DNA from 2 places in the Frankia sp. CcI156 genome. Region 2 is predicted to be linked to the other one. Evidence: riboswitches for the same ligand, from Rfam matches in the RefSeq annotation. Region 2 holds a riboswitch; the other holds the start of a gene.

Region 1 (4,750 bases), on a different contig from region 2:
GTGGACGTCGACGGATACCGGTGGACGGAACGCTCATGGTCAGCAGACAGGGCGGACGTTGACAGACGTCGACGGAAGATCCAAATCTAACTACGGATCAGAAGGTTGGGGGTTCGAGTCCCTCGGCGGTTGCAACGCGTCGGTGTTCGGGCGGTTCGACGTCTGCGAGCCGGCGGGCCAGGCGCTGTTCGGCGCGGGCGAGTGCCTCGTCGCGTGCCGGGAGTACCTGGTGGGCGCCGAGGCGTGCAGGTCTGGCGGAGCGGGGCGTCGCTGGTGGCGAACGCGCAGGGCCGCCGCCGCCCGCAGACCGAGCAGACCGCTTCCGGGAGTGTGAAGCAGTTCACGCAGATGTCGGGCTGGTCGTCGTGCGCGCGCAGACCGGCACCGCCGCGGTAATCACGTCGGCGGGCAGCGACGGGTCGGCGGCCGCGACCGCGGCGGTCACCGCCACCCAGCGGGCCGCCGCCGTCGCGAGCCGTGACGCCCAGGGGCTGGTCATGACCCGACCCCCGGGCCGGGGATGGCGGTGATGTCGGCGCGCCGGGGCCGGCCCCAATAGGGCTCGACCAGGTCTCCGGGCGCGCAGCCGAGGATGTCGCAGAGCGCGGCGAGTGTGGCCAGCGACAGCCGCTCCGGGATGCCGGTCACCAACCGGTAGACCTGCTCGCGGGAGAGCCGGACACCCCGCTCGGCGAGCAGCGGGACCAGCGCCGTCGTCGCGAACAGCCCACGCTCGGCCATCAGCTTCCGCAGATGCCAGTGGTAGCCGACCTGCGCGCTTCAGTCGGTGGCCAACAGCCCATTCAGTCGCGACAGCGTGGGTTCGTCCGGCACGGTGGAGCTGCCGCCCGCCCAGGCGCCGATGCGCGGCCGCAGCCACTCCCGGAGCTCGACCGCGGCGACGGCGATGCGGTCGAGCTCCTCGGATCCGAACCGGGCAGGCAGCGCCTCTCGTTCGGCCGTGCCGACAAGCCCCGTGAGCTGGAGCCAGCGCAGGTAGCTCCAGCCATCGGCGATCAACTCGATCGGGCCGTCCGCCGAGAAGGCGAGGCTGTTGACGAAGTCCAGCACCGGATGATCGCCCAACCCGATCAGCACGTCCGGGTTCATCGGAGACCTCCCCTCGAGCCGATCACCCAAATAACCACTCCACTTCCTCTTGAGAGGTTACTCCCTCGTCAAAGTAATCGTCTTAGATATCTTTTTTAGATAGCTTTTATGGACCACCGGGGCCGCTGCGCCCGCTGAGCCCCCTGCGCCCGACGGGGCCCGCCGCTGACCGGCGGAAGCCCGTCGGGACGGTCGGTCAGGAGTTGGCCACGTCGGTCAGGAGTTGGCCACGGCGGTCAGGAGTTGGCCACGGCGGTCAGGAGTTGGCCACCGGGAGGTAGATCCGATTGCCGGCGGCGTTGAACTCGGCGGCCTTCTCGCGCAGGCCGGCGGTGACCGCCTCGTCGCCGGCCGGGTCCGCGCCATGCCCGGCCGGGTCCAGCCCGTCCCCGCCCGCGTGTGCCCGCACCTGGTGGGAAATCTTCATCGAGCAGAAGTGCGGGCCGCACATCGAACAGAAGTGCGCCGACTTCGCGGCCGGGGCCGGCAGCGTCTCGTCGTGGAACGCGCGTGCGGTGTCGGGGTCGAGCGCGAGGTGGAACTGGTCGGCCCAGCGGAATTCGAACCGGGCGTCCGACAGGGCGTCATCCCAGGCCTGCGCGCCGGGATGCCCCTTAGRGAGGTCGGCGGCGTGCGCGGCGATCTTGTAGGCGATAACGCCGGCCTTGACGTCGTCCCGGTCGGGCAGGCCGAGATGCTCCTTCGGGGTGACGTAACAGAGCATGGCGGTACCGGCCCATCCGATCATCGCCGCCCCGARCGCGGAGGTGATGTGGTCGTAGCCGGGGGCGATGTCGGTGGTCAGCGGCCCGAGGGTGTAGAACGGCGCGTCGTGGCACAGCTCCCGCTGCAGCTGCACGTTCTCCTCGATCTTGTTCATGGGCACGTGCCCGGGTCCCTCGATCATCACCTGGACGTCGTGCTCCCACGCCACCTGCGTCAACTCGCCCAGGGTGGCGAGCTCGGCGAGCTGGGCCTCATCGTTCGCGTCCGCGATGGACCCGGGCCGCAGGCCGTCGCCCAGAGAGAACGTGACGTCGTACGCGGCGAAGATCTCGCACAGCTCGGCGAAGTGGGTGTAGAGGAAGTTCTCCTCGTGATGGGCCAGGCACCAGGAGGCCAGGATCGAGCCGCCGCGCGAGACGATCCCGGTCCTGCGCCGCGCGGTCAGCGGCACGTAGCGCAGCAGCACCCCCGCGTGGACCGTCATGTAGTCCACACCCTGCTCGCACTGCTCGATCACGGTGTCCCGGTAGACCTCCCAGGACAGCTTCTCCGGCCGGCCACCGACCTTCTCCAACGCCTGGTAGATCGGCACGGTCCCGACCGGCACCGGCGCGTTACGGATGATCCACTCACGGGTCAGGGCGATGTCCGACCCGGTCGAGAGGTCCATCACGGTGTCCGCGCCCCAGCGGGTCGCCCACACCATCTTCTCGACCTCCTCCTCGATCGAGGAGGTAACGGCCGAGTTGCCGAGGTTCGCATTGATCTTCACGAGAAACGCACGGCCGATCGCCATCGGCTCGGACTCGGGATGGTTCACGTTCGCRGGCAGCACGYCCCGCCCCGCGGCGATCTCCGCCCGCACCGTCTCGACGGGAAGACCCTCCCGCAGGGCGACGAACTCCATCTCCCGAGTGATCTGACCGCGGCGGGCGTAGCCCAGCTGGGTTATGGAAGGCCGTCCCGGCACCGCCCGACGGGGCACTCGCACCCGCCCGTCGAGATCCGTCCCGCCGAGACCGAGCGGCCCAGAACCGGGCGTCCCAGAACCGGGCGTCCCAGAACCGGGCGTCCCAGAACCGAGCGTCCCAGGACCCGATGTCCCGGTCCCGGGAACGGTCCGCCGCTCATCCGGCGCGGTGTCGCCACGCTGGGCGATCCAGCTGTCCCGCGTCGCCGGCAGACCCCGGCGCACATCGATCGTCACCCCCGGATCGGTATATGGACCGGAGGTGTCGTACACCACGACGGTGTCACCCGTGGTCAGCACGATCTCCCGCATCGGCACCCGCAGATCGGGATCCGCTCCGACCAGCCAGGTCTTGCGGCTGCCCGTCAGCGGACCCGTCGAGACCGCCGTCATCCCCGCGGCCGAGACGGYCGACGAGGAGGACGAGGACGAGACGGACGGGGAGGATGCGGCGGACGACAAGGATGAGGTGGACGGGGACGAGGTGACGGCCTTCGAGGTGGACGAGGACGAACGGTCGGTACGCGACACCATGTAAGACTCCCTACGCCGGCATTACCCGGACAGGTTCCTGCGGTCGGCGGCCCCAGCCGCCCTCTCAGCCCCTTGGCGGAGCTCCCGCGATCAACTTCGACGCTTGTCGACAGTAAGACACCGCCGGCCCGCTCGCCACCCCTTCCGGTTCATCCGACGCATGCCCTACACCATCGGGCGACGTGAAGAGCCCTGTTCCGCCGGACCCCGGTTTCTCTGCGTGGCGGGGAACGCCGGACCAGCTCAGCGGTCCGGGGCCGCCGCCGGCCCGGAACTCCCGCCCAGGTAGGCCGTCTCGATGAGCTCGGGATGCGCGATGAGATCCGCCGCGCTCGCCGACAGCGCGATCCGGCCCCGGTCGAGAACGTAGCCACGGTCGGCCACCTGCAACGCGAGCGAGACGAACTGCTCGACCAGCAGCACGCCGGTCGACGTCTCGAGGGCGATCGTGCGCAGCAGGGCGAGCAGCTGCGGCGCAATCCCGGGTGCCAGGCCGAACGACAGCTCGTCCACCAGCAGCAGACGCGGTCTGCGCACCAGAGCGACGGCCAACGCGAGCCGTTGCCGCTCGCCCCCGGACAGTTCTCCGGCCGACCGGTCGAGCAGGCCGCGCAGCACCGGGAACCAGTCCAACACCCGCCCGATCTCGCRGGATGAGCGCCGGCCGGCCGCCAGGCGCAGGTTCTCGCGGACGGTCAACCGCCCGAGTGATCCTCGTCCCTGCGGTACGACCGCCATCCCCCGGCGGGCGAGTGTGCTCGGCGCGGCCCGGCGCGACCGGTCATCGAGGACCTTGACCCGTCCCCTCGACGGCGTCAGCAGCCCCGCCGCCGTGCGGATCAGCGTCGTCTTGCCCGCGCCGTTCGCTCCGAGCAGCGCCACGATCTCCCCGGCACCGACGGTGAGCGACACGTCCCGGAGCACCGGAACTCCGTCGTATCCGCTCGTGACCCGGTCGAGTACGAGCAGATCGCCCCCGCCTCGGCCGGGGGCCGGCGCCGGGGTGGAGGCGGGCACGGAGTCGAGAGCAGGCACGGAGTCGAGAGCAGGCACGGAGTCGAGAGCAGGCACGGAGTCGAGAGCAGACACGGAGTCGAGAGCAGACACGGAGTCGAGAGCAGAGGCCGAGCCGGGCCCGGGTCCCGGGGCGGTCCCGGCGCGGTCGCCGCCGTCGGGCCCACCACCGCCCAGATAGGCAGCGCGGACCGCCGGATCGGCGCGCACCTCGGCGGATCGACCGCGCGCGACGACGCGGCCCCCGTCCAGGACGAGGACGTGGTCGCATACGTCGAAGACGAGCTTCACGTCGTGGTCAACGAGCAGCACGGCGATGCCGTCGGCGGCGATGCGGCGCAGCCGGTCGGCGAGCGTCCGGCGGGCGGCCGGGTCGAGACCCGCGGCCGGTTCGTC
Region 2 (3,564 bases):
TCCGCCAGTAGCGACGGGAGAGAAAGGAGGCGTGCGCGGCCAGCGCGAGCACGTCAGCGCGCCAGTCCGGGGCGAGCCCGAGCAGCGCGCCGATCCCGAGCCGGCGCACCCCGGCCCGCGCGGCCCGTTCGAACGAGGACAGCCGCCGGTCGTAGTCACGCTTCCAGCCGGCGACGTGCACCTCGGCGTAGCGGGCCCGGTCGTAGGTCTCCTGGTAATGGACGACTCCCTCCAACCCGGCACGCACCAGCCGGGCATAGGTGTCGTCCGACCAGGTCTGGGTCTCGATGCTGATCGAGGGGAACATCGGCCGTAGCCGCTCGACCACCGCGACGAGGTAGTCGGCCGATACCTCGACGCGATGCTCGCCGGAGACGAGCAGCAGATGACGGAACCCCCGGTCGACCAGCAGGCGTCCCTCCGCCACCACCTCCTCAAGGTCCAGCGTGCGGCGCACCACCGGCAGGCCCTTGGCGAAGCCGCAGTAGGTGCAGGACGACAGGCAGGCGTTCGACACGTACATCGGGGCGAACAGCCGGACCGCCCGACCGAACCGGAGCAGGGTCGCCTCCCGGGCGGCAATCGCCAGCTCCTCCAACCGGGCGGTGGCCGCGGGTGAGAGCAGGATCGCCAGCTCCGCGAGACCGATCCGGGGGGTGGCCGACCCACCGGATCCGGGCCGAACCCGCCGCAGCACCGTGTCCACCTCGGCGGACGTGGCCCGCCGCGACATCGCGGACAGCCCGGCCAGGTCGTGACCGGCAAGTTCGCGCGCGAACTCCCCTGGCGGGGCGCTCACCTGGACGCCTCGCCCACCACCGCAGCCGGGGACGTCGCCCGGGACACCGAGGGCACGGGCGACGCCGGTGACGGGTGGGACGCCGGTGACGGGTGGGCGCCGAGGAACCCGGTGAGCGGGGAGGAGGCGGACGCCACCGTGGCCGGGCCGGCAGCCCCTCGGCCGGCCAGGAAACCCAACCGGCCGGCGGCGGTGGCGAGCGCGAAGGCCCGCGCCATGCGCGCCGGATCGGCGGCCACCGCGATAGCGGTGTTGACCAGCACCGCGGCCGCGCCGATCTCCATCGCCTCGGCCGCGTCCGAGGGCACCCCGAGCCCGGCGTCCACGACCACCGGCACCCCGGCGCTCGCCACGATTGCCTCGATCGCGTCCCGGGTGCGCAGCCCGCGGTTCGAGCCGATCCAGCTGCCCAGCGGCATCACGGTGGCGCAGCCGACCTCCTCCAGCCGGCGGGCCAGCACCGGGTCGGCCGAACAGTAGGGCAGGACCGTGAAGCCGTCGGCCACCATGAGCTCGGCGGCGCGCAGGGTCTCCAGCGGATCCGGCGCCAGGGTGCGCGGATCCGGGGTGACCTCCAGCTTGACCAGACCGGTGCCCGTCGCCGCCCGCCCGAGGCGGGCCAGCCGCAGCGCCTCGGCCGCGTCCACCGCGCCCGAGGTGTTGGGCAGCAGGGTCATCGACGGCGGGATGAAGTCGAGAACGTCGCCGTCACCGATCCGGCCGATGTCGACCCGGCGCAGCGCCACGGTGACGATGGTGGCACCGGATGCGACGAGGCTGTCCCGCATCACCCGGTGACTCGCGAACTTCCCGGTGCCGATCAGCAGCCGGCTGCCGTAGGCCCGCCCGGCGATGACGAGATCGTCCGCCCCCGCGGCACCGGGTCCGGCCTCACCACCACCCCCGCCGCCGACGGCGGAACCTTCACCGGCGAGGCCATCGGGACAGGAACCGTCGGGGGGAGAATCGCCGGGACGGGAACCGGCAGGACGTAGGGGGTGCTGCGACACGATCTTTCATCCTCCCCACGCGCGCATGACCGCGATCGGGTATACGGGTCGCCGACGGGATACTGGCCAGCCTCTCAGCCCACGTCCGTGGGCTCCCCGGAGCAATCGACAGTGTAACCGCTGCTTCCTGGCCGCGGCTTCGGGTGTCCCGCCGCGACGCCGATCTGCGACGCCGATCTGCGACACTGATCCACGCCCGTCGACGATCATCGCGGCCTTGAGAACCGATTCAATGTGGGCACCCGGGTTTCACCCGGTGGACACCATGCTGCGCGACGAGGTACTTCTCGCTCGAACGACGTATCCGGGTTAACCTCGCGGGGCTCGGTAGCGGCATCCTTCGACAACGATCGTAAACTCTCCCTCGTGGATGCCACCGTGGCCGACCCCGTCGTAGGTCGGCTTCTCGACGGCCGCTACACGGCGCAGGAACGGCTCGCCGTCGGCGGGATGGCGACGGTGTACGTCGCGCACGACAACCGGCTGGACCGGCTCGTCGCCCTCAAGGTCATGCATCCCACTCTCAATCACGACCCGGAGTTCGTCACCCGTTTCCATCGCGAGGCCAAGGCCGTGGCACGGCTCAACACCCCGCGCGTCGTCTCCATCCTCGACCAGGGTTCCGACCACATCCCCGTCGGTCTGGTCAACTACCTGGTGATGGAGCTGGTGCGCGGCCGGTCGCTGCGCCAGCACCTGGGCGCCCGGGGTCGGCTCCCGGTCACCGAGGCCATCGAGATCATCGAGCCCGTGATCGAGGCCCTCGCCGCCGCGCATGCCGCCGGCATCATCCACCGCGACATCAAGCCCGAGAACATCCTGCTCGGTGACGACGGCCAGGTGAAGGTCGCGGACTTCGGCCTCGCCCGTCCGGTGAGCCAGCCCACCCAGGCACTCACCGGCGGCGTGGTGATGGYCACTGTCGGGTACCTCGCCCCCGAGCAGGTCACCCACGGCGTCGCCGACACCCGCAGCGACGTCTACGCCGCCGGTGTGGTGCTCTTCGAATCCCTGACCGGGCAGCTCCCGCACAGCGGCGCCACCCCGATGTCGGTGGCCTACCAGTCGGTCCACGGCGACGTGCCGGCGCCGTCCACCATGATCGAGGGCATTCCCGCCGAGCTGGACGGTCTTGTTCTCCGGGCCACCGCCCGCGACCCGGCGCGCCGGCCGGTCGATGGTGCGGCKCTGCTGGCGGAGCTGCGGCGCATCGAGCCGTTCCTGCCCCCGCAGGACGCCTACCCGAGCGGGTTCACCGGCGAGATCGAACGGATCGGGTTGGCCGAGCGGCCTTCAGGGGCCCGGGAGCCCGGGTACCCCCAGGAGCCCGGGTACCCCCAGGAGCCCGGGTACCCCCAGGAGCCCGGGTACACCCAGCCGTTCCAGGCCGAGGACTACGACGACTCCCGGGGCGCCGGGCCGGGGGCCGCCGCGGAGCGCGCGTTCGCCGGTGCCGGGCCGGGCCAGCCAGGCACCGGCGCGCTCTATCGATCCGCCTCCCCGCCCTCGCCGACCGCCACGGCCTATCTCGGGGGCGGTGGCGGGCGCGGGCGGCGACGGGCCGCCGCATCGCCACGCTCCCGAGGGCTCATCCCGGTCGTCGTCGGTGGCATGGCCGTCCTGGTCCTGCTGCTCGGGATCCTCGCGTTCCGTTCCCTGTCCGGCGGAGGGACCGAGGTCCCGCTGCTGACGAACCTGAGCAGATCCGACGCCGAGAAAATGCTGCGCGACGCCGGCTTCCAGTTCACCTACCTC

The links. Region 2 has a riboswitch for thiamine pyrophosphate ahead of CcI156_RS15995 (thiazole synthase). Riboswitches for the same ligand answer to the same signal wherever they lie in the genome.
Region 1: it holds a riboswitch for thiamine pyrophosphate, as region 2 does, so the genes downstream of both, thiC (phosphomethylpyrimidine synthase ThiC) here and CcI156_RS15995 (thiazole synthase) in region 2, are expected to answer to the same signal.

What each region holds. Positions count from the first base shown of each region.
Region 1 is NZ_MOMD01000027.1:57,191-61,940, reverse strand. Features, by position in the region: gene CcI156_RS25620 (hypothetical protein) at 341-499, opposite strand; gene CcI156_RS12080 (helix-turn-helix transcriptional regulator) at 496-753, opposite strand; gene CcI156_RS12075 (ABATE domain-containing protein) at 781-1,098, opposite strand; gene thiC (phosphomethylpyrimidine synthase ThiC) at 1,367-3,199, opposite strand; gene CcI156_RS24800 (hypothetical protein) at 3,096-3,344, shown strand; TPP riboswitch at 3,331-3,438, opposite strand; gene CcI156_RS12065 (ATP-binding cassette domain-containing protein) at 3,584-4,750, opposite strand, start outside.
Region 2 is NZ_MOMD01000042.1:41,221-44,784, reverse strand. Features, by position in the region: gene thiH (2-iminoacetate synthase ThiH) at 1-799, opposite strand, end outside; gene CcI156_RS15995 (thiazole synthase) at 796-1,809, opposite strand; TPP riboswitch at 1,805-1,918, opposite strand; gene CcI156_RS15990 (Stk1 family PASTA domain-containing Ser/Thr kinase) at 2,188-3,564, shown strand, end outside.